DNA from 2 places in the Corynebacterium uberis genome. Region 2 is predicted to be linked to the other one. Evidence: riboswitches for the same ligand, from Rfam matches in the RefSeq annotation. Region 2 holds a riboswitch; the other holds the start of a gene.

Region 1 (15,201 bases), 320 kb from region 2:
GAGAGGAACCCACCATGGACCACCCCACAGTCACCCGCCATCCGCGACTGCGTCGCCTGGCCGGAACGGTCGTCGCCGCGGCGGCGATTGCGACGCTCGCACCTGCAGCAACAGCCGGCATTATAGAAGCTAGTGTTTACAACGATTCCTGCTGGCAACACGAGGATTTTAAACTTGGATCTTTGCGGATCGGTCGCGCCGAAGGTGATTGTCCCCAAGACGCCGGATCATACTACCGCGGGCGCGGCGTGCCCTCACGTTGGTCCCTGGGGGTTCTTTATCTTCCTAACGGCGATATGTACTCCGCGAGCGTTGATAATGTTTTGAACTTGCCCCCTCGGGACATCCCGATCCCACATCTGTGACCCAAACCCCTCGGCCCAGACGCAGCCGCCAAGACCGTAGACGTCTTGGCGGTTCGTTGTTTCTGGAGCCATGCCATATCCGGGCCCTACCATCAGGCATCCCCAGATCTCGCCTGACAATGAAAAGCTGATCCTGCTGGCGCCGGATATTGCCCCTCTGCCGGCACAGCACGTACAGAGCTCAAAGGTCCCCATTCAGATGGGAGCCCTCAGGCTCGTAATACTCATCATTCTGCGGCTCAAGAATTTCTCCCCCGCTACCCATAATCGTCCTACAATAGGCGGCAGCGGCGACATATCTTCGATATGCCACCCACATTCCCCGTCCATAGGTCAAAAGATCCAGAGAGGAACCCACCATGGACCACCCCACAGTCACCCGCCATCCGCGACTGCGTCGCCTGGCCGGAACGGTCGTCGCCGCGGCGGCGATTGCGACGCTCGCACCTGCAGCAACAGCCGGCGCCATTGAGCCTAGCCGGCTGGAACACTCCTGTTTCATACACTATGACCTCAAAATTGGCCCTCTGAAGGGTGGCCGAGCCGAAGGTCACTGCCCTCAGGACGCCGGCCGCTATTATCACGGGACCAATATCCCCGACCATTGGTCGCTGGGGGTGGTCTACCTTCCCGACGGGACCATGTACTCAGCGGGCGTGGACAACGTTTTGAACCTGCCCCCTCGGGACATCCCGATCCCGCACCTGTAGCCAGCAACGCAGGACCTTTCACACAAGCCGCTAGGACCCTCGCAGGCCCTAGCGGCTTGCACGTCTGCAGCCAACGCCCCACCCCACCCTGCGGTAGAGAAAACCTCTCAAAATTCCACTCAATGGGACTTGCGGTCCACTTAGTGGGATACTACTGTGTTCTCCTAACACTTCACATCATGTTCACCGGCTTTACCGAGTTTGGAGAGGTTCCATGCCATGACCCAGACAGTCAACACAGTCGCTTCCCAGGATCTGGGAGCACCCCCGCAGATCACCAAGCGCCAGCGCGCCCGGGTCATTACTGCCTCCACGGTGGGCACAACCATCGAGTTCTACGACTTCTATGTCTATGCCACGGCAGCCGTGGCGGTCTTCCCCCACCTGTTCTTCCCCAAGAGCGACAACCCCACGATGGCGTTGCTGTCCTCTTTTGCTACGTTCGGCCTGGCATTCGTTGCCCGCCCGCTGGGATCCATCGTCTTCGGGCACTTTGGTGACGTCATCGGACGCAAGGCGTCGTTGGTGGTGGCGCTATTGACCATGGGCATTTCCACCTTCATCATCGGCTGCCTGCCCACCTATGACACCATCGGGCTGTGGGCCCCGGCACTGCTGGCACTCATGCGCTTTGGCCAGGGCTTAGGTCTGGGCGGCGAATGGTCCGGCGCGGCGCTGCTGGCCACGGAGACGGCGGAAGACGGTAAGCGTGCGCGCGCGGCCATGTGGCCGCAGCTGGGCGCCCCCTTTGGCTTCCTGCTGGCCAACGGGCTGTTTTTGATCTTGGTGACGGTGTTTAACCACCAGGGCGGGGACATCAATAGCCAGTTCATGGCCTGGGGTTGGCGTATCCCCTTCCTGGCGTCTGCGGTGATGGTGGCCATTGGTCTCTACGTTCGGCTGCGCCTGGATGAGACCCCCGTCTTCCAGCAAGCTGTCGATCAGGGCAAGCGCGTGAAGTCCCCGCTCAAGGAGGTCTTTGTCACCGCGTGGCGTCCGCTGATCTGTGGCACGTTTGTCATGGTCGGCTGCTACACGCTGTTTTACCTGGTGACTACGTGGATTCTTTCCTTTGGTATCGGTTCGCGGGAGAAGGGCGTCGGGCTGGGTATCCCCTACGTGGACTTCCTGCACTTGCAGCTGATTTCTATCTTCGCCTTCATCATTGGTATCCCGGTGTCCGGCTGGCTGGCGGATCGCTTTGGCCGCAAGCCCACGCTGGCGTGGACGACCGCGGGCATCATCGTGTTCTCCTTGACCTTTACCTTCTTCTTGTCCCCGGCGGTGGCCACGGAGAACTCGGTGCTGGCGTTCTTGACCGTGGGTATGGCGCTGATGGGCCTGATCTTCGGCCCGATGTCTGCGGTGCTGCCGGAGATGTTCCCCACCAATGTCCGCTACACCGGTTCGGGTATTGCCTATAACGTTGCGTCGATCCTGGGTGCCGCGGTTGCGCCGTTCATTGCTACGGCGTTGGCTGCCAGCTTTGGGGTGAGCTCGGTGGGCTGGTATCTGTTGGTGGTCTCAGTGGTTTCTCTGATCGCCATCATGGTCATGCGGGAGTCCTCTGACCACGATTTGACGGCTATCTAGCGGTAGCCGCTAGCCCCTGCCTTAGCGTCCGCGGCGCACCCGCTGGGTGAAGGTGAGCTGGACGGTGGTGGTCATCTGTTGGGCGCCGAGTGCTTCTTTGAGAGCGAGCTGGAAGCGCCAGAGTCGCCGGCACACAACGTCCACGCCGGCCGCGGCGGCTTCGCGGGAATGGCCGGAAAAGTACTCGCGCTGCATTCGCAGGGCAGTCACGGCATGATCCCCGAGTAGCCGTTCGGCGGTCATGGGCATGGCGGTTGTTGCTTCGAGTTCTGCCTGCGTGGCGGCGAGGCTGCGGTAGGTCAGGTGGGGCCACAGGTACGCGCGCAGCGCGGCCGTCGCGGCGCGAGCGGATCGAGACCATGCTGGTCCTGCAACGGTGGTCTGGATTGCCGCCGCACCCCCGGGGGCGACACCGTGGCCGAGGAGCCGGCCCAACTGGGTGCGATGCGGGCGGCTGAGGTTTTCTAGGGCCTCGAGGCTGACAATCGCCTGGTAAGCGCCGCGTGAGAGGTGAAGTTGTCCGGCCAGCAGGTCTGGGTCTACCCCCACGGAGATGGCGTCAAGATCGGTGCCGGTGACGGCTAGCTCGGCGCGCAGCCTGTTTCTTTCCTGAAGATTTCGGACCCACCCGTTGACGTGCACTCCCCGATCGGCGAGTTCGGCAGCCAGCGCGATGTCGAGCTCCGGCAGGACAGCAGCTTGGTCACCTGGGGCGAGCCCGGCGGCGTCGGCAAGCGTGCGCAGGCCGTTGAGCTGGGCGGCAGGCAGATCGGCGCGCTCGACGGCTACTGGGGGCGCGACGACGGTGCGATCCACATAGCGGCCGGTCGCACTCGCCGCAGAACGCTTATCGACGCCCCGCCGCAGCGTCGTAGGCACTCCCGACTCGAAGACTGCACCGCTGGTAGCCAGCCCGATCGGCGAGGACAACTCGTTGAGGCAGCGCCGAATATCCGGCTGATCTGGAGGGCCGGCGATTCGCCCGGGAAAACGGTGCACGCCGCGGGGGTGATAGTTGACGCTGAGCAGGCGGGCGAGGACGTCAGCAAGATCTGGTGCCGTCCACTCCCCCGCCATGTATGCCTCCGCGAGCCCGAGCCACCCATCAGCGGCGACGCGGTGAAAGGTTGCGGCATGAAGGACCACCAGGTCCGGGCGGGAACGCGGATCCAGCTCTATGCCGGCCTTAGCACAGGCGTGGGCGAACCCTGCCTCAGTACCGCGGGCGGCCATGCTCACTGGCCACGTGCGGGGAACCGTGGCAATGCGCGGCCAAGATTGATGGTCTATATCGCGAAGGTGATGGTCTGTCATGGTGAGTTGAGCGGGCTCCTTGATCCGTGCGATAAACCAGGATCCCAGGCTACCGCGTGTGAGCTCATACGCCGCGTAGACACGGCCATCCTCACCTTGCTGGAGTTGACCTGTGCACTATCGCAATGTGCGGACTATTATCGTTGACGCAGACCACATTTTTTCCGGCTCCTGCTTCCCGTTTTCCCGCTCCAGGCAACGGGCGTAGGATTCAGCGAAATGCGGCCCTCACAGCTCTTTTGGGCCCACCGCGGAGCTCTCTAACAGTCCCTACGAAGAGGAGATCGATTTTTTTATGACTACGCAACCCTATCGGCCCGTCGGCGGACGCCACCATGTTGTTGTCATTGGCTCCGGGTTCGGCGGGCTGTTCGCCACGCAGGAACTGAAGGATGCCGACGTTGATGTCACGCTCATCGACCGCGGCAACCACCACCTCTTCCAGCCGCTGCTCTACCAGGTAGCCACCGGCATCCTGTCCTCCGGCGAGATCGCCCCCTCGACCCGCCAGATCCTGGCCAACCAGGACAACGCCAGCGTGGTCAAGGCCGAGGTCACGGATATTGATATCAAGGCCCAGACCGTGACAACCCACCTGGATGAGTATGAGCGCGTCTACGAATATGACTCCCTGATCGTCGCCGCTGGCGCAGGCCAGTCCTACTTTGGCAACGATCACTTCGCCGAGTTCGCTCCCGGCATGAAGTCCATCGATGACGCCTTGGAAATCCGCGCCCGCATTGTTGGCGCGTTTGAGCGCGCAGAGCTGACCGATGACCCGCGGGAGCGCGAACGCCTGCTGACCTTCGTCGTCGTGGGCGCCGGCCCCACCGGCGTTGAGCTGGCAGGCCAGCTGGCAGAAATGGCGCACCGCACCCTGGCGGGCGAGTTCCGCAACTTCAACACCAGCGCAACCAAGATCATCCTGTTGGACGGCGCTCCGCAGGTCCTGCCGCCCTTTGGCAAGCGCCTGGGCCGCAAGGCGCAGCGCCAGCTGGAAAAGCTCGGCGTGACCGTCAAGCTCGGCGCCATGGTCACCAACGTGGATGAGTCCTCGGTGACCTACAAGGCGGGCGACAAGGAGCACACCATCGAGTCCTACACCAAGGTGTGGTCCGCAGGTGTGGCGGCTTCCCCCCTGGGCAAGCTGGTTGCCGAGCAGGCCGGCCTGGAGGTCGACCGCGCCGGCCGCGTTCCGGTCAACCCGGACTTGAGCGTCGGGGACTTCCGCAATGTCTTCGTCGTCGGGGACATGATCAACCTGAACAAGCTGCCGGGCGTGGCTCAGGTGGCCATCCAGTCCGGCCAGTACGTGGCTGAGACCATTGCCAAGGAGGTCGATCAGCCCGAGGATTCCGCCGCCGCGCGGGAGCCTTTCGAGTACTTTGACAAGGGCTCAATGGCCACGATCTCCCGCTTCTCCGCGGTGGTCAAGCTGGGCAAGGTCGAGGTCACCGGATTCATCGGCTGGGTGCTGTGGCTGGTGGTCCACGTCATGTACCTGGTTGGCTTCCGCAACCGGCTGGTCGCGGCCGTGGCGTGGGGGCTCAACGCGTTGTCGCGCAAGCGCTGGAACCTTGCCACTACTCGCCAGCAGCTCCACGGCCGCAACGGCTTGAACAAGCTGGGCGAGGCTGACGGTGACACTGAGACCGGCGCGAAGGCTGCCGCAGAGGCCGGCGCAGAGGCCTCGAAGGAGAAGAAGGCCGAGAAGGCCAGCAAGTAGCTGCCCCCCCCCCACCGGTCATTGTGGGACGTATCACCCCCGGATTGGGCGCATAGCCCGACCGGGGGTGATTGCTGTTTGCTAGCGTGGGGCCCGTACGACAACGGGGTGCGCGCCTTCCTGGCAAGCCCAGGTGCACCGGCGCGCTGAGACCACACCCGTCGAACCTGATCTAGCTCGCACTAGCGAAGGGAATTGTCGCCGCTGTGCCTGCTCAAGGGCCGGTGCCCGATGCGGGCATGGGCTTGCCGCAGGCTCACGCTCGAAGCCCCTTCGCGGAAAGGCCTACCGTGAATCGGCCCCCGCATTACCTTCCCACCGTCTTAAGCATCGCCGGCACAGACCCCACCGGGGGTGCTGGAATCCAGGCAGATATCAAAGCTATCTGTGAGGCCGGTGGTTTTCCCTTCAGCGTTGTCACCGCTCTGGTTGCGCAAAACACTCAGGGGGTGCGTTCCATTCACACGCCTCCGGTGGATTTCCTGCGCGCACAGCTCGATGCCGTCTGGGATGACGTGCGCATCGATGCCGTCAAGATCGGCATGCTGGGCACCGCCGAGATTACGCGCACGGTCGACGAGTATCTTCAGCAGCATCGCCCGCCCGTGCTCGTGGTTGATCCGGTCATGGTGGCCACCAGCGGGGATTCGCTTCTCGACGCCGCCGCCCAGGACGCCCTGCGCGAATTGTGCTCGCGCGCGGACGTCATCACCCCGAATCTTCCTGAACTGGCGGTCTTGGCCCAGGTGCCGGACCCGGCCGTATACCGGGGCCCGCAGGGCTGGGAGCACGCCCTGGGTGACGCGAAGGATCTAGCCCATAGCCTTGACACGGTGATCATCGTCAAAGGTGGGCACTTGACGGGGGCGTCGGCACGCAATGCTGTCGTCGCCCCTGATGGCGCAGTGAGCATCGTGGAGAGCCCGCGGATTGCCACCCGTCATACCCACGGGACGGGATGCTCACTGTCTTCTGCCCTTGCCACCCGGCTGGCCTCCGGAGAGGCTGCCCCTGCGGCCCTGCAGTGGGCAACCACCTGGATCAACGAGGCTATCGCGCATGCAGATGAGCTGCACATCGGCCACGGCAATGGGCCTATTGACCACACGCATCGCTCCCGCCGCCTCCTGCGTGCGGCCGACACCACACCCTGGCCAGAGCCGGCGGCGGTGGGCACTGAATGGCAGCACCCTGATGATCTTGCCGCCACAGCCCAGGCCACACTTGCGGACGATTCCACTGCCACCCCCACCGCCGTCGCCGCGGCCGGGCCCTGGACAAACGCCCTGTGGCAGGCTGCGCGCCCGATCACGGACGCGACGTGGCAGCTGGACTTCATTCAGGGCCTGGCCTCCGGGCGCGTGCCGCGCCAGCAGTTTGACTTCTACCTCTCCCAGGATGCCGTCTACCTGGAGGGGTACGCCCGTGCGTTGGCCGGATTGGCGGTGCGTGCGAGTGCGCCTGAGGATGTCGAGTGGTGGGCCCAGGCCGCACTGGGGTGTATTGAGGAGCGCCGCCAGCTCCACGATGCCTGGCTGGAAACCTCTCCGGCGAGCGGGAAGACCACGGAGCCTAGCCCGGTGACCTTGGCGTACGTCAGCTTCTTGCAGTCCCGCGTGCTCAGTGATGACGCCGTGGTTGGAGCAGCCGCCGTGTTGCCGTGCTTCTGGTTGTACGCCGAAGTTGGTCACCGCATGGCCCAGCTGACGCGGCAGCACTCACGCCCAGCCGCCGCAGCCAGCACCAGTAAGAAGGCCAGTGACGGGGTACTGGAAAACCCCTATTCGCCGTGGATTGCTGCCTATGAGGATGCGGATTTCCACGCGGAGGTGGGGCGTGCCATTGCCTACGTAGAGGGCGCCCTTGCGGCTGCGTCGCCTGAGGTGCGCGCCCGGGCGGCTAAGGAGTTTTTGCGGGCCTGGCGCTTCGAGCTTGAGTTTTTTGATCAGGCTTCCCGGCAGGAGTGAGATGGCTCACGGCGGTGGGAGTGCCGAAGTTCACAGCGAGGAAATTTCGTGACACGGAAACCTTTTCTCTATACTGGGTCATGTACGGCGCATTGCTTGAAAAATAGCCGCCCGCTTCGCCACCGCCATCACGGCGTTGAATCCGGCGAATCCGGCACGACTGTGGCTGAGAATGTGTGAGCAGCGATGGGCCGCAGATTACATCCGTTTCAACTTTCGTAAAAAGGACGAGTGCCTGTGACAACCACCGCACAATCGCCTTCCCGGGCAGCCTGGGACTCCTTCGAGCCCGGCGACTGGCAAGATTCCATCAATGTCCGTGACTTCATCCAGAAGAACTACACCCCTTACGAGGGCGACGCGTCGTTCCTGGCTGGCCCCACGGACAAGACCACCCGCATCTGGGAGCACCTTGAGGACAAGTACCTGTCCGTCGAGCGTGAGCGCCGAGTCTATGACGTAGACACCGATACCCCCGCTGATGTCGATGCCTTCCCGGCTGGCTACATCAGCGAGGACGATGACGTCGTCGTCGGCCTGCAGACGGACGTCCCCCTCAAGCGCGCGATGATGCCCAATGGCGGCTGGCGCATGGTCAAGACCGCCATCGGCGAGGCGGGCAAGGAAGTCAACCCCGAGGTGGAGAAGATCTTCACCCGGTACCGCAAGACGCATAACGACGCCGTCTTCGATATCTACACCCCCCGCATCCGCGCCGCGCGTTCCTCGCACATCATCACCGGCCTGCCGGACGCCTACGGCCGCGGCCGCATCATCGGCGATTACCGTCGCGTCGCGCTCTACGGCGTGGACCGCCTCATCGAGGACAAGACCGAAGCCAAGGATCGCGTGGCCACCGAGCACTTCTCGGAGCACTGGGCTCGCTACCGCGAGGAGCACTCCGAGCAGATCAAGGCCCTGAAGAAGCTCAAGGCCATGGCCTCGTCCTACGGCTTTGACATCTCCGGCCCGGCGACCAACGCTAAGGAAGCCGTGCAGTGGACCTACTTCGCCTACCTCGGCGCGGTGAAGTCCCAGGACGGCGCCGCCATGTCCATCGGCCGACTGTCCGCCTTCTTTGACATCTACTTTGAGCGTGACCTGGCCGCCGGCCTGATCACCGAGGAAGATGCCCAGGAGATCATCGACGCCCTGGTGATCAAGCTGCGCATCGTGCGCTTCCTGCGCACCATCGACTATGACCAGATCTTCTCCGGTGACCCCTACTGGGCAACCTGGTCCGACGCCGGCTTCGCCGAGGACGGCCGCTCGCAGGTGACCAAGACCTCCTTCCGGTTGCTGCAGACTCTGCGCAACCTGGGCCCCGCCCCGGAGCCGAACATCACCATCTTCTGGGATCCCAAGCTTCCGGAAGGCTACAAGGAGTTCTGCGCCGCCATCTCCATTGAGACGTCTGCGATTCAGTACGAGTCTGACAAGCAGATCCGCGACCAGTGGGGCGACGACGCCGCCATCGCCTGCTGCGTGTCCCCGATGCGCGTGGGCAAGCAGATGCAGTTCTTCGGCGCCCGCGTCAACGCCGCCAAGGCACTGCTCTACGCCATCAACGGCGGGCGCGACGAGGTCACCGGCAAGCAGGTCACCGAGGACGGACTGTTCAGCCCGATCTCCGGCGACGGCCCCCTGGACTTCGACGAGGTCTGGCAGAAGTACGAAGAGATGCTCGACTGGGTGGTTGGCACCTACGTTGAGGCCCTCAACATCATCCACTACTGCCACGACCGCTACGCCTACGAGTCCATCGAGATGGCGCTGCACGACTCTGACATCGTGCGCACCATGGGCTGCGGCATCGCCGGCCTGTCCATCGTCGCCGACTCCCTGGCTGCCATCAAATACGCCAAGGTCACCCCGGTGCGCGATGAATCCGGCCTGGTCACCGACTACATCACCGAGGGTGACTTCCCGATCTACGGCAACGATGATGACCGCGCTGATGATATTGCGGCCACCGTCGTCCACACCGTGATGTCCAAGATCAAGGAAATCCCCCTGTACCGGGATGCCATCCCCACCCAGTCGGTCCTGACCATCACCTCGAACGTGGTCTACGGCAAGGCCACCGGCGCGTTCCCCTCCGGACACGAGGCGGGCACGCCGTTCGCCCCGGGTGCCAACCCGGAAAACGGCGCAGACAACCACGGCATGGTCGCGTCGATGCTGTCCGTGGGCAAGTTGGACTACAACGATGCCCTCGACGGAATCTCGCTCACCAACACCATCACCCCCTCGGGACTGGGGCGCGACAAGAACGAGCAGGTCAACAACCTGGTCGGCATCCTTGACGCCGGCTTCATCATGGAGCACTCCGAAAGCTAACCCCCTCTCCCCTACATCCTGCGAAAAGGAGCAGAAATGTCTACCCAAACTTTTGATCAGCGCCTTGAGACCATGAAGGCCAACCGTTGCGCCAACGAGCAGACCGCTGGTCTGTACCACGCCAACATCAACGTGCTCGATGAGTCCACCCTCAAGGACGCCATGTCGCACCCGGAGAAGTACCCCAACCTGACGGTGCGTGTCTCCGGCTACGCCGTCAACTTTGTCAAGCTGACCAAGGAACAGCAGCTCGACGTCATTTCCCGTACGTTCCACCACAACAGCTAGGAGAGATCAGGCACAATGGCTGACGGCATCAGTGGCGTGGTCACGCTCGCCCCAGAGATCGGACAAAAAGTCCGTGGCGTGGCCCAGGGGATCAACTCAGGCGAGGATCTTGCCGATGAGTTGTCGCGCCCTGAGCTCATGGAGGCGCGCCGCAGAGGCGACATCGCCCTCGTTCACTCGTGGGAGATTGTCACCGCTGTGGATGGACCTGGAACGCGCATGACGTTGTTCCTGTCCGGGTGTCCGTTGCGGTGTCAGTACTGCCATAACCCCGACACAATGGAGATGAAGACGGGGACCTTGGAGCAGATCGATGAGATCGTTTCCAAGATCAAGCGCTACCGCACCGTCTTCAGCGCCTCCGGGGGCGGGTTGACCGTCTCCGGCGGGGAGCCTCTCTTCCAGATCGCTTTCACGCGCCGCCTGCTGCGGGCCGTGCATGATGCGGGCATTCATACCTGCATCGACACCTCGGGCTTCCTCGGTTCACGACTCACCGACGAGGACCTAGACAACATTGACCTGGTGCTGCTGGACGTGAAGTCCGGAAACTCGGAGACCTATCAAGCGGTCACCGGACGCCCCCTGCAGCCCACCATCGACTTTGGAGACAGGCTGCATCAAGCCGGCAAGCACACCTGGGTGCGCTACGTGCTGGTTCCGGGCCTGACCGACGAGGTGTCCAACATCGAGGCCGCGGCTGACATCGTGGCCAGATGGAAGGGCACTGTCGACAGAGTTGAGGTACTCCCCTTCCACAACATGGGCGCCGACAAATGGCGCGAACTGGGGATGCACTACACATTGGAAGACGTCTCCCCGCCCCCGCCCGAACAGGTGGAGCAGTGTAGGCAGATTTTCCGTGCGAGAGGGTTGACTGTCTATTAACCTTGCGGAGGTGTCGCTCTTCACGTGAAGGCGAGACCTCCTTGAGCCTGAGTAACGCACGTTGCACCGTGGACGTGGGTGGCTACCGTGTCGGCGACACACAATTAGTTGCACCGACAAGCTTCTATAGCAAGGACCATCCATGTCCACGACCTCTCCTGCCACCACCCCGGCAGATGTCACCACTGACACCCCTGCCCGCGGCGTCGACGCCAGCTGGGCAATCTCACTGTTCGGTACCGCTGTGGGTGCCGGCATCCTCTTCCTCCCCATGAACGCGGGAGGCAAGGGCCTGTGGCCCCTTCTGGTAGCCACCATCCTCATTGGCCCCATGACCTACTTCGCCCACCGCGCCATGGCGCGCATGGTGTGCGTGTCTCCCCGCAAAGGCGAAGACATCACCCTGGTCGCCCGCGATTACTTCGGCGACGTCGCCGGCTGGGCTGTGACCTTCCTGTACTTCATGGCGATCTTCCCCATCGTGCTGATCTACGGGGTCTCCATCACCAACACCGTCGATAGCCTCATCGTGCACCAGTTCAACGGGCCACACGTCAACCGTGTCCTGTTGTCCGGCGTGCTCATCGGTGTGATGACCCTGGTCCTCGTTTTCGGCGAGAAGCTCATGCTGGCCGTCACCCAGGCTCTGGTCTACCCGCTCATCGTGCTGCTGGCGGGCATCTCCATCTACCTCATCCCGCGCTGGGACTTCTCCGCCTTCTCCGGGTCTCCCTCGGCGGGCGTGTGGGCCATTGCCGGAGCAATCTGTTTGACCGTTCCCGTGTTGGTGTTTGCGTTCAACCACTCCCCCGCGATTTCCCAGTTCTCCCTGGCCATGCAGCGCGCCCACGGCGACAACGCGGCAAAGCGGGCATCCGTGGTCTTGGCTGCGACGGCGATCATGCTCACCGTGTTCACCATGTTCTTTGTCTGGTCCTGCTCCCTGGCCCTGGGCACTGAAGGTCTGCAGGATGCCCGCGCGGAAAACGTCCCGGTGCTCTCCCACTTGGCCAATGTCTTTGACAGCCCGGTCTTGTCCTACTTCGCGCCTGCCATCGCCATCGCCGCGATCGTGTCCTCCTACTTCGGGCACGTCCTGGGCGCCTCTGAAGGTGCTGCCTCAATCGCGCGTGGGGCGCTGCACGCCGCGGGGGTGCGCTCGGTCAACGAGCGCAAGCTGCAGCTGTGGGTCTACCTGTTCATGTTTGTCTGCGCCTGGATTGCCGGCATTCTCAACCCCGGCATCCTCGACATGATTGAAACGCTGTCCGGCCCGGTCATCGCGGCGCTGCTGTACCTCATGCCAATGGTGGCCATCTACAAGGTTCCGGCGCTGCGGCCCTACCGCAAGCAATGGTCCAACCTGTTTGTCATCATCGCCGGATCCATTGCGATCCTCTCGATCATCTACAAGGTTGCCACCGGCGCCTAGACAGACATCAAGGCAACGAGGAACTGGGACTCCTCGCCCCACGGGCGCAGGTCCCAGGACTCAAAGCGAGCGTCAACGTGCAGGCCAACGTCCTGCGCGGTGGCTAAGAAGTCAGCAAAATCCCATCCCCGACCCGCGCCGAATCCAATGACCACGCGGCCTTGGGGCGCGGTGGCGCCGGCAAGAGCGGCAAGCACGGCGCGCCGGTCACGCGGATCAATAAACCCCATGACGTTGCCGGCGCTGACAACAACGTCAAAATTGCCCTCCGGGATGGGGTCGTGGCCCAAATCCCCGACCTCCCATCGCGCATCCGGGTAATCGTGACGGGCCACCTCGATGAGGAACGGATCAATGTCCGTGCCCACGACGGTGTGCCCGCGCTCGGCGAGCCACCCGCCAATTCTGCCGGTACCGCATCCGGCGTCGAGGATGCGTGCATTCCGGGGGGCGAGGGCGTCGACAAGCCGTGCTTCTCCCACGATGTCGCGGCCCTGAGCCGCAAACATGCGCCACCGTTGCGCGTAGTTGTGGGAATGCTGCGGGTTGTTGTCCACTATTTCTTTCCAAGTAACCATGGCCCCCAAGTCTATAGTGGACTGACGTGTCACCAACTTTTCCCCGCCCGCGCAACTCGTCCTCCGGCGACAGCGCGCACCGCGAATCACGCCTGCGCATTCCCGTCGAGCGCGCTATCGAGCACTGTCGGATATTCCGCGACGGCACCCGCCTCCCCGGCGAACACACCGTTGAACAAGCCATCGAAGAGGTACGCGCGCATGGGGGTTTTGTGTGGCTGGCGCTGCGCGAGCCCAACGACACCCAAATGGCCCGGGTGGCGTTGAAGTTCGACATTGATGAACTCGTCGCCGAGGATGCGGTCAGCGCCCACCAGCGCCCCAAGGTGGAACGCTACGGCGACCAGCTCTTTATCGTCGTGCGCTCGGTAACCTACCGGGATGCAGACGCGGTCAAGGATGCGCGCGAAATCATTGAAACCGGCGAGCTCCAGATGCTCATCGGCTCGCATTTCATCATCACCGTGCGCCACGGGGCAGACGTCCCCGGCCTGCTGGAACACATGGACCGGGACCTGGAATTGGAGGACACCGGCCCGCTGGCTTTGGCGTGGAGCGCCGCCGACCACCTCGTGGAAGAATATGGGCGCATCGCAGACCTGCTTGAGCGAGAGGTCGACGAGATTGAAGAAGAAGTCTTTACCCCAGACTCCGATTTCCAGATCGAACAGATCTACATGCTCAAACGCGAGATCCTAGAAATGCGCCATTCCGTCGCTCCCCTGGTTTCCGCGCTGACGGCCCTGACCACCCGGCTCGAGCCCCAACTCCCTGCCCAACTATCCGCGCATTTCCGCGACGTGCTGGATAACACCGCAATCGCCCGCGAGCAGATCACCTCTTTTGATGAGCGGCTGACCGCTCTGGTTGACGCGGCGGTGGCAAAGATTACCCTGCAACAAAACCAGGATATGAGGCGGCTTTCGGTGCTGGTGGGAATGATCACGGTGCCCACGCTCATCGCCGGAATTTATGGGATGAACTTCGACGAGATGCCCGAGTTGCACTGGATGTTTGGTTACCCGGCGGCCATCGGACTGATGGTCCTGTCCGTCACCATCATCTACTGGGTGTGTCACCGGCGCCACTACATCTGACTGGTAGCCACGCCTGATGATGGTTCCGGCAGGGGGCACCCGCCGGTGCACGCCGGTGCAGGCTGGCGCCCCGCACGCCGGCGCAGCCTCACGCAGGCCGGCGGCCCGCAGGCTAAAACACCATGGTGCGCAACCGGGTGATAGCGGCGAGCTGCCCCTCATTGTGCATGGAGACCTCCCAGACATGGGTGGTCCGCCCGGCTTGGATGCAGCTGGTGGTGGCTTCAATGGTGCCGCCGCGGACGGCTCGCAAGAAGCAGGTGTTGTTGTCTACCCCCACGACGGCTGGCGGGATCTGGGCGCGGCGCCCTGCCTGTTGCGCGCCCTGTGCGCCCTGCCCGCCGGGCGTGGAGGCAGCAACCGCGGCTGCCGCTGCGCGGTCAGCACCGGCTTTGACGATGCTGGCCAGGGATCCCACGGATTCTGCGATTGCGGCGAAGACTCCCCCGTGCACGAGTCCGGCGAGCTGCAAATGCCGGGGCGCCACGGCTAATTGTGCGGCTGTGCGGTCCGGGCCCACGGCGGTGTAGCGCAGGTTGAGGGTGGTTTCTAGGCCGCCGAGTGCCACGTTGAATTGTTCTAGTTGGGCGTCGTCGAGTTGGTTGTGGGATGCGGCGACGATGAGCTCGCGCAGCGTGGTGTTGGTGGCGGGGATGTCCAGTGAACTCATGCATGTATGCCACCACAGGTGCGGGCGACGGAGCAAGATTGGTGTGAGGTTTCTCACATTTAGTTAAAGGTAGTACGTTTCCCGGGGTGTCGCGAGACCCCAGGGAGGCCGCGCTGTAACCTAACACCTATGAGCAACCCGAACTCTTTGGCACATATCGGCGTCGTCGGCTTGGCAGTCATGGGCTCCAACCTGGCACGCAACTTCGCCCACCACGGCCACACCGTCGCCGT
Region 2 (15,201 bases):
GGTCGGCAGCATTCATCAACTCCCTGCACAGCGCGACACCCGCCACACCAGTGGCGGCCAAGGCCGGCACGTCAGCTTGGGTGACATCACCGATGGCCACCAGCGGCACCTGGGACAGCGCGACAAGCGGCGGGTAGCCCTCCACCCCGATGGGCGGCCGCCCGGAATCCTTGGTGGGGGTGGGGCGAAACGGTCCGCAGCCAACATAGTCAATGAGGTGCGCCTGCGTATTCGCCGCGCGGATCAGGTCGGCCGTGCCGGTGGTCAGGCCGATGATGGCCTGCGGGCCAAGGACGCGCCGGGCATCGCCCACGGGCAGATCCTCCTGGCCAAGATGGACGCCGTGGACGTGTTCGCCAGCGGCCATGAGGGCGGCGGCGACATCGGTGCGGTCATCGATGAGCACGCGGGTATTGGGGGCCTCACGGAAAACCGCGCGGGCGACGGCGCGTGCCAGCTCGGCAAGGTCCCGCACGGATGTCGGTTTGCTGCGCACCTGAACTACCCCGGCGCCACCACGTGCAGCGGCGGCCGCGACGGCAGCGATGTGGCTGCGTGAAGGATGCCGGGAGGTGACCAGGTAGCAGCGCAGGTCGAGGGAGTTATTCACGCGATCCTTTCAGTGATTCCTTTGGTGGGAGGGTCGGAAGGGAGGACGTCGGAAGGGAGGACGTCGGAAGGGAGGACGTCGGAAGGGAGGGCATGCCCAGCGCGGTGGGGCAGAAGTGCTCCGGGTAGGCCTCCCGAATGTCCTGGCTGATGCGCATCGAGCAAAACTTCGGGCCGCACATGGAACAAAAGTGCGCCTTCTTGGCGGGTTCTGCCGGCAGCGTTTCATCATGAAACTCTTGTGCTGTGGGCGGGTCGAGGGACAACGCGAATTGATCGTGCCAGCGGAAATCGAAGCGCGCCGCGCTCATGGCGTCGTCCCACTCCCGGGCCCCGGGGTGGCCTTTGGCCACGTCTGCCGCGTGGGCGGCGATTTTGTAGGCGATCACGCCGGTTTTCACGTCATCCCGGTTGGGCAGGCCCAGATGCTCCTTGGGAGTGACGTAGCACAGCATGGCGGTGCCGCCCATGGCAATGGTGGCCGCCCCGATGGCGGAGGTGATGTGGTCATAGCCGGGAGCCACGTCCGTGACCAGGGGGCCGAGGGTATAAAACGGGGCATCCTGGCACCACGCTTGTTCGTAGTCATTATTGATGGGGATGTCGTTTAAAGGCACATGCCCGGGCCCCTCCACCATGACCTGAACGTCGAAGTTCCAGGCGATGCGGGTCAGCTCGCCGATGGTGGCCAGCTCGGCGAATTGTGCGGCATCATTCGCGTCGGCCAGGCACCCCGGGCGCAGCCCGTCGCCCAAGGAAAAGGCGACGTCGTAGGACTTGAGGATCGCGCACATATCGGCAAAGTGCTCGTAGAGGAACGACTCCTTGTTGTGAGCCAGGCACCACCCCGCCACGATGGAGCCGCCGCGGCTGACTATGCCCGTCACCCGGTGGGCGGTCAGGGGAATGTAGTCGCGCAGCACCCCGGCATGGATGGTCATGTAATCGACCCCCTGCTCGCACTGCTCGATGATGGTTTCCTCCATGACCTGCCAGGACAGCTCCTCTGCGCGCCCGTTGACCTTCTCCAAGGCCTGATAGATGGGCACGGTGCCAATAGGAACCGGGGAGTTGCGCAGGATCCATTCACGGGTCTCATGGATATCCGGGCCGGTGGACAAGTCCATGACCGTGTCCGCGCCCCAGCGGATCGCCCACTGGAGTTTGGCTACCTCTTCTTTGATGGAGGAGCTCACCGCGGAGTTGCCAATATTGGCGTTGATTTTGGTGAGGAACCGGCGCCCGATGATCATGGGCTCAAGTTCGGGGTGGCGCAGGTTAGCCGGGATGATGGCCCGCCCGGCAGCAACCTCGCTGCGCACCAGTTCTACGGGACAGTGCTCGCGGGCGGCCACGAACTCCATTTCCGGGGTGATCTGCCCGGCGCGGGCCGCCGCCATTTGGGTGGGGTGTGACCCGGCGCTCGCCGCGTTGTGCCAGGTGGAGCGGAGTGCGGGCAGGCCTTGGGCTTCGGGGTTGGCTGGTCCGCAGGTGCGGTAGCGGGATACGGGAGGGTGCTCCCCGGTGAGGGTGACGCGTGTTTCTGGTACTTCCAACTCGATGCCTGCGCGGGTTCGCAGGCGTATGGGGGCAGGGGAGTGTTGCGGGTGAATCTCCGTGGTGGACATGGGTGGGCCTCGCTTCCTTCGCTGGTACTAACCAGACAGGTTCGAACGGTTTGGCGCGGCGGTAGCGCCTTCTCAGCCCGGTGCCCCGGGCTCCCGTGGGGATGTCAATGGTTGAGTATAGGGGGCGGCGTCGGTGCGGCGTGGTGGTTTGAAAAGGGTGGGGGAGCCGTGCAAGAATGTGGAAACGTTGTCTGCCTCGCGGTGGGGGGGAACCTGATTGCGGTGGCAGCGGCGAGACATGTTGCGGATACGAACCGGCCGAGCGCCCTTGTAAGGGAAGTGCCGCCAGGGTCCTCTATCCAGAAAAAGTGAGGAACTGTTTGTTATGAACATCCTGGATAAGGTCGATGCAGCGCAGCTGCGCGACGATATTCCTGATTTCCGTCCCGGCGATACCCTTGGCGTCAACGTCAAGGTCATCGAGGGCAACAACGAGCGCACCCAGCTGTTTACCGGTGTGGTGATTCGTCGCCAGGGCTCCGGCATCCGGGAGACTTTCACCGTGCGTAAGGTCTCCTTCGGCATTGGTGTGGAGCGTACCTTCCCGGTGCACTCTCCCAACATCGATTCCATCGAGGTCACCCGTCGCGGTGACGTGCGCCGTGCGAAGCTGTACTACCTGCGCAACCTGCGCGGTAAGGCTGCTCGCATCAAGGAACGTCGCTAGTACGCTCGCGCTTTTCACAACCGCCTGGCCATGTGCCGGGCGGTTGTTGCGTTTTAGGACAACAGTTGGCGGGAGGCGAGCTGCCGGTAGAGCTCGCTGGTGGCCATGAGTTCTTCATGGGTGCCCGTCGCCGCCACCCGGCCGCCGTCGAGGACGATGATTTGGTCAGAGTCTGTCACCGTGGACAGCCGGTGAGCCACCGTGATCGTGGTGCGCCCGCGCGAGCTTGCGGCCACGGCGTCGAGAATGAGCTGCTCGTTGTGGGAGTCCACGGCGGAGGTGGGTTCGTCGAGGAGCAGCAGGGGAGTGTCCATGAGGAGCATGCGCGCGAGCGCGAGGCGCTGGCGTTGTCCCCCGGACAGGGTCATGCCGCGGTCGCCGAGGGTGGTTTCAAGGCCTTTTTCTTGGACGAAGCGTTCGGCCATGTTGACGTCGCGCAGGGCCTGCCAGCATTGTTCGTCGGTGGCGTTGGGGTTGGCCAGGCGCAGGTTGTCGGCGACCGTGCCGGCGAGGACGGCGGCCTCCTGCTCCACGTAGCCGATGGCGGCGCGCAGCTGGGGCCGCGCCACCGTGGACGCGTCTTGGCCGTTGAGCATGATGCGTCCCGAGTCGGGATCGTAGAAGCGCTCGATGAGCGCCAAGGTGGTAGATTTTCCGGACCCGGATGGGCCGACCAAGGCGGTGCGGGTTCCCGGTGGGACGTGGAAGGTTACGTCCTCAAGGACGGGGCCCTCGGAGGTGGGGTAGGAGAAAGTGACATGCTCGAAGGCCAGGGCGTCGGACTGCGCGACGGGCTGGAGGGGTTGGCCGTCGGTGTCTTCTGGGTCTTGTTCCATGACTTGGTCGATGCGCTCGATGGCGCCCATCGCGGAGCGCACCGTGGTCACGGCCCCAAAGATGGTGGTCAGCGGGCCTGCCACCATGAATAGATAGAGGACAAAGGAAACCAGGTCAGCAACGGTGATTGTCTGGGCGGCGACGCGCATGCCGCCAACGCCCAGGACAGCCAGGAACGCGCCCTGCATGGCTAACCCAGAGACCGGGTAGAGCACGCCTTCGATGGCGGCGATGCGCCGGCCATGCACAAACGCCCGGTGTGCTTGGTCTCCTAGTTCAGCTTCGGCTGCGTCTTCTGCGTGGGCGGCCCGAATTGTGCGGATGGCCAGCAGGCTGCGTTCCATGCCCGCCCCCAGGTCACCGACTGCTTTCTGGGCTGCTTTGGTTGATTTTTGGATGCGTGACGACGCCGCTACTACCGCCACCATCGCGGCAACTACTACTCCCAGCACGACCAGCAGCATGACAATATCGATCAGCGCCATGAGCACGATCGCGCCGGCCATGGTGGCCACCCCGCCGATGGCGCTGATCAGGCCGCCGGTAAAGGCGGTGCGCACCAGCGTGGTATCTGATCCCAGCCGGCTGACCAGATCGCCGGTGCGGTGGGTGTCATAGGTGGCGATCGGAAGCCGCAGCATGCGGGCGAGCAGTTGTTTCCGGGATCCGAGGACAGCCGCCTCGGCGGTGCGGGTCATGATGTAGATTTCCAGGCCGCTGACGGCGGTGGAGACAATGAGCAGCCCAATGAGTGCCCCGATGAGGCCATGGGGCAGCCCACCGCCTTGGGAAAACTGCGTGATCATGCGGTTGACCACCAGCGGCTGGACAAGCCCCAGGCCCGAACCAATGAGGCTGAGGAGGACCGCGAAGATGAGTGCGCCCTTGTGGTAACCAAGCATGCGCAGGAGGGAAACAAACGCGCCCCGGCGCGGTGCCTGGGTGCCGCGGTGCCGATCATGTGTCAATGGAATGGTCCTTAGTGGGGAAATCTGGCGGGAAACCAGGTCATACGTGCATGTGTCAGTCGTCCCGCTCGGGGCGACGTCTGTTCGCTCAGGGTACTCGGGGGAAGGTGCTAGAGTCGGACGGCGTGAACGACACCGCAGAAACCCCCCAGGATGACTCGGCAGCGAAGGCTGCGCGCCCGTCACGCCCGTGGTACATCGAGCTGCCCTTGACCCTGATCACGGTGTTTGTCATCGTCTTTGTGATCCAAACGTTCATTGGGCGGGTCTATCTTATTCCTAGTGCCTCCATGGAACCTACTCTCCACGGGTGTTCTGGGTGCCAGGGTGACCGCATTGCGGTGGAGAAGATCAGCTATTACTTCAGCGATCCTGCACCGGGAGACGTTGTTGTTTTTAAGGGGACCGACTCGTGGAACCGCAGCTTTGTTTCCCAGCGCTCAGATAACCCCATCAAGCGGGGGCTAGAGAACCTGGGAGCGTATGCCGGATTAGTCGCCCCGGATGAAAATAACCTGGTCAAGCGGATCGTTGCCACGGGTGGCCAGACGGTGTCGTGCCAGGCCGGGGACCCGGCGGTGATGGTCGATGGTTCCCCCATTGATCAGGATTACGTGCTCGATCCCCCGCAGATCCCGGTGAACACTGATACCGGCTCCGTGCAATGCGGCGGCGAGTATTTCGGCCCGGTTCGGGTGCCGGACGGCAACGTGTTTGTCATGGGTGATAACCGGACGAACTCGGCAGATTCGCGGGCCCCTGAGCATATGGGTGATGAGTATCAGGGAACCATCCCGGTGGAAAACATTCGCGGTAAAGCCGTGGCACGGATTTGGCCTGTGGGGCGCATTGGAGGCATCGGCTCCCCGGATATTCAGCACCACTAAGGCGAGCGTGAGTCGTGCGCAAGCTGATTCAGCATCGCACCTATGAAGTGGCATTGTCGCGGGCTGGTTTGGGCCCCGTGGCGGGCGTGGATGAAGCCGGCCGAGGGGCGTGCGCTGGCCCCATTGCTATTGCCGCGTGCATTCTTCCAGATCGCCCGGTGGCTGAGCTGGCTACTCTTACTGATTCGAAGAAGCTCACCGCGCGGGCCCGCGAGCGCCTTTTCCCGGTGATTAAAAAGACTGCGCTGGCATGGTCTGTGGTCATTATTGACGCCGCCGAAATTGATGCTCACGGTATTCAGCGGGCAAATGTGGGCGGGATGCGCCGTGCCGTCGCGCGTTTGGATGTCGCGTGCGGGTATGTGTTGACGGACGCCATGCGCGTGCCCGGTCTGGGTCGTCCCCATCTGCCCATCATCGGTGGGGATGCGGCGGCACGCTGCATTGCTGCTGCGAGTGTGCTGGCAAAAGTCACGCGCGATGAGATGATGGTGCGCCTTGATGAATGCCTGCCGCAGTACGGGTTTGCCCGGCATAAGGGCTACGGTACGGCCGCCCATATGGACGCGGTGCGCCGCCACGGGGCGAGCGCCTTTCACCGCTACACTTATGCCAATGTGGCGTCGGCCCACCGCCAGTGGCTCGCGCAGGCGGAAGCGGCCGCGGACGGCCACAGTGTGACTACTTCGAAAGGACGGGGTGCTCGGTGAGTGCAGAAGATCTGGACAACTATGAGGCGGACGCGGAGCTGTCCCTGTACCGGGAATACCGGGACGTCGTTAGTCAGTTTTCTTATGTTGTAGAAACGGAGCGGCGTTTCTATTTGGCCAATGCGGTGGAACTCATTGCGCACGATTCTGGCGAAACGGAACTTTATTATGAGGTCCGGATGTCTGATGCGTGGGTGTGGGATATGTATCGGCCGGCGCGTTTCGTGCGCTATGTGCGCGTTATTACCTATAAGGACGTGAACATTGAGGAGCTGGACAAGCCGGAGATGATTCTGCCGGAGTAAGGCGAGTGCGGGGGACGGACCTGTGGATAGGGGGGATCTATCCACAGGGGATCGGGGGCGGGGTGGCTCAGGCCGGCGCGCTGGGGCGCGGATGGGCGATGATGGGCCACACGTCACACAGGAAAAGGGGGAAACATGTCTACATCAGCGCCGCCCAGCGCCGGGCATCGTCGCCAGCTGGGTCGCCAGGGGGAGGCTTTTGCCGCCGCCTATTATCGGGACCGGGGAGCACACATCCTGGCTATGAATGTGGCCTATCCGTGCGGGGAGCTTGACCTGATTTGTCAGGAAGATGACGGAACGGTGGTCTTCGTGGAGGTCAAGACGCGCTCCACGCCGGACTTTGGAACCGCGGAGGCCATCACCGCGCGCAAACTCGGGCGCATGCGCCGCGCCGCCGCACAATGGCTGCGAGGGACCGCGTATGTGCCGGTGCGTTTCGACGTCCTCGCGCTCACCGTCGTCGGGCGGCATCAGGGTCTCGGGGGAGAAGAACATCTTCTCTTTGACACGGACTGGTACCCGGGGGTTGACGATGCCGCCAATTAGGAAGCTCGCCCGCGTATCGTCCGTAGCACTCCATGGGATTCATGCGCAGCTGGTCAGCGTGGAGGCCAATATCGGTCCTGGCCTGCCGGGGCTGCACGTTGTGGGGTTGGCAGATACCAGCGTGCGGGAATCGCGCGAGCGGATAAAAACTGCGGCGGCCAACTGCGGCATTGCCTGGCCGCGCACCAAGGTCATCATCTCCTTGTCGCCGGCGGATATGCCCAAGGCCGGCTCGCACTTTGATCTGGCGATTACCCTCGCGGTGCTTGCTGCCCAAGCTCACGATGATGAGGTTGCGGCCCGCCTGGCTGGCGTCCTGGTTGTGGGGGAGATCGGACTGGATGGGGCGATCAAACCCGTGCCCGGGGTCCTCGCGGCGATTCTGCGCGCGCGGGAGTGCGGGATTGCGCAGGTCATTGTCCCGGAGGAAACGATGGCCGAGGCTGCATTGGCCACCGGGATCGATGTTCGCTGCGTTGCCACGCTGCGCCAGGCCCACGAGTGGCTGTTTCAGGGCCGCCCGTTGCCCCGAGTGGGCAACATCGTGGCCTCTGGGGCGCCACCGCACTACGGGGATTTCAGCGATGTCGCAGGCCAGGATCACGCGAAATTCGGCGCGCAGGTGGCCGCGGCAGGCGGGCACCATCTGCTCATGATCGGCCCGCCGGGATCGGGCAAGTCCATGATCGCGCAGCGCATGGCTGGCCTGCTGCCGCCCCTGGGGCCCGATGAGGTTATTGAGGCCACGATTGTCCACTCCATCGCCGGCAATGGATCCGAACCGATCACGCGGGCGCCCTTCGTCGCACCGCACCATTCCATCACCCGCTCCGGACTCCTGGGAGGAGGCAGCGGCACACCCCGTCCCGGGGCCGTTAGCCTGGCGCACTGTGGGGTGCTGTTTCTTGACGAAGTCTCCGAGATTCCCGCGCGCATCCTCGACGGGCTACGCACCCCCCTCGAGCAGCACAGCGTCCGCATCGTGCGGGCACACCGCGAGTATCGGTTCCCTGCCCGCTGCCAACTCGTGCTGGCGGCCAACCCGTGCCGGTGCGGCGCCGAGGAGCCCCACGAGTGTCGGTGCAGCGCCCAGACCCGGCGAACATATCTAGAAAACCTCTCCGGGCCGCTGCGCGATCGCTTAGACATCATGGTGAGCACGCACGGCAAGATGTCGGTGCTTTCCGACGCCCACGCCACCAGCACCGCAGACATCGCTCAGGCAGTCGCGCTGGCCCGCGAGCGGGCGACGGCCCGGTGGGTCGAGAGGGGCCTCGACGTGACCACCAATGCGCAGGTTGAGGGGACTGTGCTGCGGCGAGAGTTTCCCGCCACCGAGGCCGCCATGGCCATGCTCGGTGCCTTCCTTGCCCGGGGAGAGATGAGTCAACGCGGCGTTGATCGCACCCTCAAGATCGCATGGACGCTCGCCGACTTGGCGGGCTGTGACATCCCGGATGTTGATCACGTTGCCGCCGCCTTGGACCTGCGCGGCACCCCAACGATCCAGGCGGCCGCATGAGCTGGACACAAGAGCAACTCGCCTGGGCATACCTTTCCAGAGTCGTAGAAGGACCATCCCGGGAGCTGACAGCACTATTAGCCGGCGGAGCGAGCGCCGTGGATATCGCCCGCGGCGTGGCCGGCCAGGAGGACTGGATAGGAGACCTCGCCCGCCAGACCGCGTCGCGCCGGGGGACCAATCGGGCTGAGCACGACCTGGAGGCGGCAGCCGCGGTGGGTGCCCAGCTGATTCATCCCGGCCATGAGCAGTGGCCGGCCGAACAGCTCGACCACGCCTTTGGTTTTGCCGCCTCTGGGTGCAGCCCGCACATCCGCAGCCATCAGGCCGATGCGGTGGCCCCCCATGCGCTGTGGGTGCGCGGCGGCGTGCTGCCAGAGCTTCTCGCGCAGGCAGTAAGCGTTGTGGGCACCCGGGCGATGACCAGCTACGGGGCCCAAGCCACCGGCCACATCGTCCGCGGGCTAGCTGCGCACCAGTGGACCATCATTTCGGGAGGCGCACTGGGGGTTGATTGCGTGGCACATGAGCAAGCGCTGGCTGCCGGGGGCTCGACCATCGTTGTCAGCGCGTGCGGGATCGACCGGTTTTATCCCGCGCGCAATCGGACGCTGTGCGAGCGCATTGCCTCCGGCGGCGGGGCTGTGGTCAGCGAGTACCCACCCGGGGTGACCCCACAGCGGCACCGTTTTCTTACCCGCAATAGGTTGGTGGCGGCACTGTCCGCGGGCACAGTGGTCATCGAGGCCTCCTGGCGATCTGGCGCACTGAACACCTTGAGCTGGGCGGAAGGTTTGGGCCGGGTGACCATGGCCGTACCGGGCCCTATTACGGGACCAGGCTCCCTCGGGTGCCACCAGCGCATCATGAAAGGACAGGCGCAACTTGTGTGTAGCGCCGATGAGGTGCGCGGGCTGCTCAGCGCCGTGGGCGCGGTGACGGCGGAGGACCAATACGAGTTGCAGTTTGGTGCGGATACTGTCCAGGGGCTGAGCCGAAATGAGCTGCGCGTATTTGATGCGCTGCCCGTCCGAGGCGAGGGTGGGAGCCCGGGCGAGGAAATTGCGGCCACCGCGGGACTGCCTATTGCCCTGGTCATGCATGTTCTGGTGGAGTTGCGCCAGCGCGGCGTAGTGGAACTTCACGGTTCGGCGTGGCAGCGCGCTGCTGGCTAGGCGGGGCGTCCATTACGGTGGATGCCATGGCGCAGGCAGGCACGCAACTGATCGAAGCGATTGAGGACTTTGGGGAGTATCAATCCCTGGTTCTTGGCCGCTCGCCAGCCACCGTGCGCGGGTACAAAAGTGACCTCCGTGACCTTGCCGCCGTGGTGGGCGACTTCGCGCATTTCCGGCTGCCGGCCCTGCGTTCGTGGCTGGCACAGTCGGTGGCGGCGGGGCGGGCCCGGTCGACGATGGCCCGGCGCATCGCGGCTGTGCGCGCGTTTTCCACCTGGGCAGTAGACCAAGGCCATATTGACCGCGATGAGGCCGCCCGGCTGGTTGCGCCGAAACGACACCGTCACCTGCCGGAGGTGTTGACTGCGGAGCAAGCGCGCCGGGTTGTCGAGCACCCCGAGGCGCACCCCGATTCCGCCGTGGCGGTGCGGGACCGGGCGATCGTGGAATTGTTGTACGCCACCGGTGTGCGCGTTGCGGAATTGTGCGGTCTGGACTGCGGGGACGTCGATAAGCAGCGGTGCACGCTGCGGGTGGTGGGCAAAGGCAACAAGGAGCGCGTTGTGCCGTTTGGGCGGGCCGCGGCTAGCGCGGTGGAGGCGTGGCTGGAGCGGCGCTCAGAGCTTGCTGGGCCGCAGGGGGGGCGGGCGCTTTTTGTCGGGCAACGCAGCGGTACGCGCATTGATCAGCGCCAGGTGCGCCGCATCGTCGATGCTGCAGCCAGTCAAGGTGGGGTGAGCCATGTCTCGCCCCATGAGCTGCGTCACTCTGCGGCCACTCATCTGCTGGAAGGCGGCGCTGATCTGCGCGTGGTGCAGGAGTTGTTGGGGCACTCGTCGATGCAGACGACGCAGATTTATACCCACGTCAGTGCGGCGCGTTTGCGCCAGGTCTATCAGCAGACTCATCCACGGGCTTGAGCCGAATGACGGGGCTGTCAAGCAGGCTCAAGGGGTTAATGTAGTCAGCCTTGCGCTCGGCCCACTTTGCGCCCCAACTCAAGCCGGGATGGCCGTCGGTGGGGGTAGACAGTATTCCGATGACCTGGCCGACCGTGATCGTGTCACCTGCCCGGACTCGAGCGAGCACCGGCTGGTAAGTCGTGCGGATGCCGTCGGGGTGATCGATGCTGACGGTGGGTGTTCCGGCGATGACTCCGGCGAAGTTGACCGTTCCCGAACCTGCCGCTGTAATCGGTTGGCCCGGGGCAGCAAACAGGTCGACGCCGCGGTGCCCGGGGAGCCAGTCCTGGGCTGGAGGGTCAAAAGCCCGCGTGACCATGGAGGGTCGGGGGTTGCCGGTGATGGGGTCGCGGTAGGCGCCGGCGCTGGCTTGTGGCGGCGCGGCGCACAGGATGGTCAGGAGAGCGGCGAAGAGTGCTGCGAGACACGCCGCGGGTGTTCGTGTGGTGCGGGCTCGCTGGGGGTGCGAACCGGCGGGGAGAGGCGCGGCGTCGATAAGCGTTTCGTGGTCGTGGCGTGCCGGGGTGTGGGTGTTCATGATTGGTCAGTGTTGGTCAGGCCGGGCGGATTGTGGTGGCGAGGCAGAATCCAAATGAAGAAGTCTGTGGAAAACGGTACGTATGAGGCTGATGTGACAAGCCTGTGAAAAGGTGGTCGGGGCCGGCTTTACCTGCGGGCTAAAGGCGTCTAAACTACCTGCTAGCAGTGTGTCTGTTGTTCGGGGTAGGACTCCAAAACTACAGGTCAACGCACTGACTACGCGCGGCGCAGCGTGGCTGACTCGCCACAACTTCTCACTTTCGTGAGAGATCAGGTCAGCCCCGGACACTGACAAGGTCCCGTATTTCCAATTCGGGTGTTAGTGCCGGTTGCTCGTCGCCAGGGCAGAGGACAAAAGGACACAAAGCCTGTGCACATTGAAACCGAAACCACCTGAGAACAGGAAGGGAGCACCCCATGGCAGTTGTAACCATGCGTGAGCTTCTCGACGCCGGCGTCCACTTCGGGCACCAGACCCGTCGCTGGAACCCTAAGATGCGTCGCTTCATCTTCACCGACCGCAACGGCATCTACATCATCGACCTGCAGCAGACGCTGACCTTCATCGATGAGGCCTACGAGTTCATCAAGGAGACCGTCGCCCACGGTGGCAACGTCCTCTTCGTGGGCACCAAGAAGCAGGCGCAAGAGGCCATCAAGAATGAGGCCGAGCGCGTGGGAATGCCCTACGTCAACCACCGTTGGCTCGGCGGCATGCTCACCAACTTCCAGACCGTGTCCAAGCGGCTGGCCCGCATGAAGGAACTCCAGGCCATGGAGGCCGCTGAGGACGGCTACGCAGGCCGCACCAAGAAGGAAGTTCTCATGCTGACCCGCGAGCGCACCAAGCTGGAGCGCGTGCTCAGCGGTATCGCCGAGATGGGCAAGGTGCCCTCCGCCCTGTGGATCGTGGACACCAACAAGGAACACATCGCTGTTCATGAGGCCCACAAGCTCAACATCCCCGTCGTTGGCATCCTTGATACCAACTGCGATCCTGATGATGTTGCGTACCCGATTCCGGGCAACGATGACGCCATCCGCTCCGTGTCCATCCTGACCCACGTTGTCGGCGAGGCCGTCATCGAGGGCAAGAAGGCCCGCGAGGAGCGCCAGCTCGCCGCCGCGAAGGAAGCTGCCGGCGACAGCGCTGAGAAGGAAGCCCAGGACGCCGAGAAGGCTGCCCAGGCTTCTGCGGCTGAGGTTTCGGAGGCTCCGGAGGCGGCTGAGACCCCCGCGCAGGAGACCCCCGCCGAGGATGCCCAGGCATAAATAAGCATCCACTGCCGGCCCCCGATGAGCGCACACCTTCCGGACTCGCTATAGACCCGGTCGTTACGCACGCCGGGGGCCGCAGCCATGATTGCTTGCCGCTTGCAGCGTCGGCGTCGGCTCCCGCAGTCGACTACGATCCTGGAAGCGGATCAACGAATCTGTTCTAAATCTCAAGGAGGATCGCCCCGCATGGCGAATTACACTGCTGCTGACGTGAAGAAGCTGCGCGAGCTGACCGGCTCGGGCATGCTCGACTGCAAGAAGGCCCTGGACGAAACCGAGGGTGACTTTGACAAGGCCGTTGAGATCCTGCGCGTCAAGGGCGCAAAGGACGTGGGCAAGCGCGCCGAGCGCAACGCCCTAGAGGGCCTGATTGCCGTCTCCGGCAACACCATGGTTGAGGTCAACGCCGAGACCGACTTCGTGGCCAAGAACGCCGAGTTCAAGGACGTTGCTGCCCGCATCGCCGAGGCCGCCGCTGCCGTGAAGGCCAACTCCGCTGAGGAGCTCGCCGCTGCCGACGTCGACGGCACCCCCGCCGCGGACGTGCTGCAGGAGCTGTCCGCCAAGATCGGTGAGAAGCTTGAGCTGCGTCGCGCCGTCACCGTCGAGGGCGAGCACGTCTCCACCTACCTGCACCAGCGTTCCGCCGACCTGCCCCCGGCCGTGGGCGTGCTGGTCGCCTACACCGGTGAGGGCGAGGAGGCCGAGCAGGCAGCCCACGCCATCGCCATGCAGGTTGCTGCCCTGAAGGCGCAGTACCTCTCCCGCGAGTCCGTGCCCGCCGAGGTCGTGGACAAGGAGCGCTCCATCGCCGAGCAGATCACCCGCGAAGAGGGCAAGCCGGAGCAGGCCATCCCGAAGATCGTTGAGGGCCGCCTGGGCGGCTTCTACAAGGATGTTGTGCTCCTGGAGCAGCCGTCCGTTGCGGACTCCAAGAAGACCGTCAAGCAGATTGCCGACGCCGCCGGCATCACCGTCACCGACTTCGCCCGCTTCGAGGTCGGCCAGCACTAAAGCGTCCGGGACTCGCGCGCGGTGAACGCCGCCGCACCCGTCGCACCCACAACCGCCCCAGAACCCTCTGGGGCGGTTGTCGCGTCTTAAAGGTGCTGAGGCGCGCCTGTAAGATGACACGGAAGGCGGGTGCACCCCCGTGCATGCGACCCGCCTGAGGCACACCTTGAACCCGACCGTGACTAAAAGGAGTCAACCAGTGGGAACCCACACCGCGGACGCACAGCCGAACAAGCAGGAATCACGCGGCACAGGATACAAAAGAGTCATGCTCAAGCTCGGGGGTGAGATGTTTGGCGGCGGTCAGGTTGGCATTGACCCGGACGTGGTAGAAAACGTCGCCCGCCAAATCGCCGACGTCTCCCGCGGCGGAACCGAAGTGGCCGTGGTGATCGGCGGAGGCAACTTCTTCCGCGGCGCGCAGCTGCAACAGCGCGGGATGGACCGTGCACGCTCGGACTACATGGGCATGCTGGGCACGGTCATGAACTGCCTGGCCCTTCAGGATTTCCTGCACCAGCAGGGCGTGGAGTGCCGCGTGCAAACGGCCATCAACATGGCCCAGATTGCTGAGCCCTACCTGCCGTTGCGGGCATCGCGCCACCTGGAGAAGGGCCGGGTTGTCATCTTCGGTGCCGGCATGGGTATGCCGTATTTCTCCACCGACACCACCGCCGCGCAGCGGGCCCTGGAGATTGGCTGCGAGGTCCTGCTGATGGCCAAGGCCGTGGACGGCGTCTACTCCGATGATCCGCGGGTCAACCCGGAGGCAGAACTGTTTGATCGCATCGCTCCGCGTGAGGTCATTGAGCGCAACCTGAAGGTCGCGGACGCCACGGCCTTTAGCCTGTGCATGGACAACAACATGCCCATCTTGGTGTTCAACCTGCTAGAAAACGGCAACATTGCGCGCGCAGTGGCGGGAGAGAATATCGGCACTTTGGTGCAGTCTTGATAGATTGTGTGTTGGTGGGGTGCCTCCGATGGGCGCCCCGCGGTGACCTGTTGCCCCTGAGCCCTAAAGGATTCCCATGATCGATGACATTTTGTTGGAGTGTGAAGAGCGGATGTCCGCCTCGGTGGAGCACACCCGTGAAGATTTGACCACCATTCGCACGGGACGGGCGAACCCGTCCATGTTCAACAGCGTGGTCGCGGAATACTACGGCGTGCCCACTCCGATCACCCAGATGGCCTCGATCTCGGTGCCGGAGCCGCGCATGCTGTTGATCAAGCCCTACGAGCTGTCCATCATGGGGGCTATTGAGGACGCCATCCGCAACTCTGATCTGGGCGTTAACCCCACCAATGACGGCCAGGTGCTGCGCGTGACTATTCCGCAGCTGACGGAGGAGCGACGCAAGGAGATGGTCAAGGTGTCTCGGGCGAAGGGGGAGGACGGCAAGATCGCCATCCGCAACATTCGCCGCAAGGGCATGGACCAGCTCAAGCGCCTGCAAAAGGACGGCGACGCCGGCGAGGATGAGGTGCAGGCGGCGGAGAAGGAATTGGACAAGACCACGCAGAACTACGTCGGCCAGATCGAC

What was found. A riboswitch is a leader RNA that binds a small molecule or an ion and turns the genes downstream of it on or off. The one in region 2 is predicted to bind thiamine pyrophosphate.
Region 1: it holds a riboswitch for thiamine pyrophosphate, as region 2 does, so the genes downstream of both, LH390_RS05670 (bifunctional hydroxymethylpyrimidine kinase/phosphomethylpyrimidine kinase) here and thiC (phosphomethylpyrimidine synthase ThiC) in region 2, are expected to answer to the same signal.

What each region holds. Positions count from the first base shown of each region.
Region 1 is NZ_CP085051.1:1,208,948-1,224,148, reverse strand. It holds gene LH390_RS05690 (hypothetical protein) at 725-1,075, shown strand; gene LH390_RS05685 (MFS transporter) at 1,295-2,668, shown strand; gene LH390_RS05680 (SAM-dependent methyltransferase) at 2,690-3,901, opposite strand; gene LH390_RS05675 (NAD(P)/FAD-dependent oxidoreductase) at 4,278-5,708, shown strand; TPP riboswitch at 5,803-5,920, shown strand; gene LH390_RS05670 (bifunctional hydroxymethylpyrimidine kinase/phosphomethylpyrimidine kinase) at 5,999-7,675, shown strand; partial or broken gene LH390_RS05665 (pyruvate formate lyase family protein) at 7,907-9,739, shown strand; partial or broken gene grcA2 (autonomous glycyl radical cofactor GrcA2) at 9,740-10,303, shown strand; gene pflA (pyruvate formate-lyase-activating protein) at 10,319-11,191, shown strand; gene LH390_RS05650 (SLC5/6 family protein) at 11,334-12,623, shown strand; gene LH390_RS05645 (class I SAM-dependent methyltransferase) at 12,620-13,201, opposite strand; gene LH390_RS05640 (magnesium and cobalt transport protein CorA) at 13,228-14,298, shown strand; gene LH390_RS05635 (PaaI family thioesterase) at 14,411-14,968, opposite strand; gene gndA (NADP-dependent phosphogluconate dehydrogenase) at 15,098-15,201, shown strand, end outside.
Region 2 is NZ_CP085051.1:1,526,201-1,541,401, reverse strand. It holds gene LH390_RS07130 (thiamine phosphate synthase) at 1-610, opposite strand, end outside; gene thiC (phosphomethylpyrimidine synthase ThiC) at 603-2,237, opposite strand; TPP riboswitch at 2,234-2,344, opposite strand; gene rplS (50S ribosomal protein L19) at 2,563-2,904, shown strand; gene LH390_RS07115 (ABC transporter ATP-binding protein) at 2,958-4,643, opposite strand; gene lepB (signal peptidase I) at 4,835-5,596, shown strand; gene LH390_RS07105 (ribonuclease HII) at 5,611-6,306, shown strand; gene LH390_RS07100 (DUF2469 domain-containing protein) at 6,303-6,611, shown strand; gene LH390_RS07095 (YraN family protein) at 6,747-7,160, shown strand; gene LH390_RS07090 (YifB family Mg chelatase-like AAA ATPase) at 7,147-8,682, shown strand; gene dprA (DNA-processing protein DprA) at 8,679-9,857, shown strand; gene LH390_RS07080 (tyrosine recombinase XerC) at 9,884-10,780, shown strand; gene LH390_RS07075 (M23 family metallopeptidase) at 10,728-11,360, opposite strand; gene rpsB (30S ribosomal protein S2) at 11,780-12,634, shown strand; gene tsf (translation elongation factor Ts) at 12,827-13,654, shown strand; gene pyrH (UMP kinase) at 13,923-14,609, shown strand; gene frr (ribosome recycling factor) at 14,686-15,201, shown strand, end outside.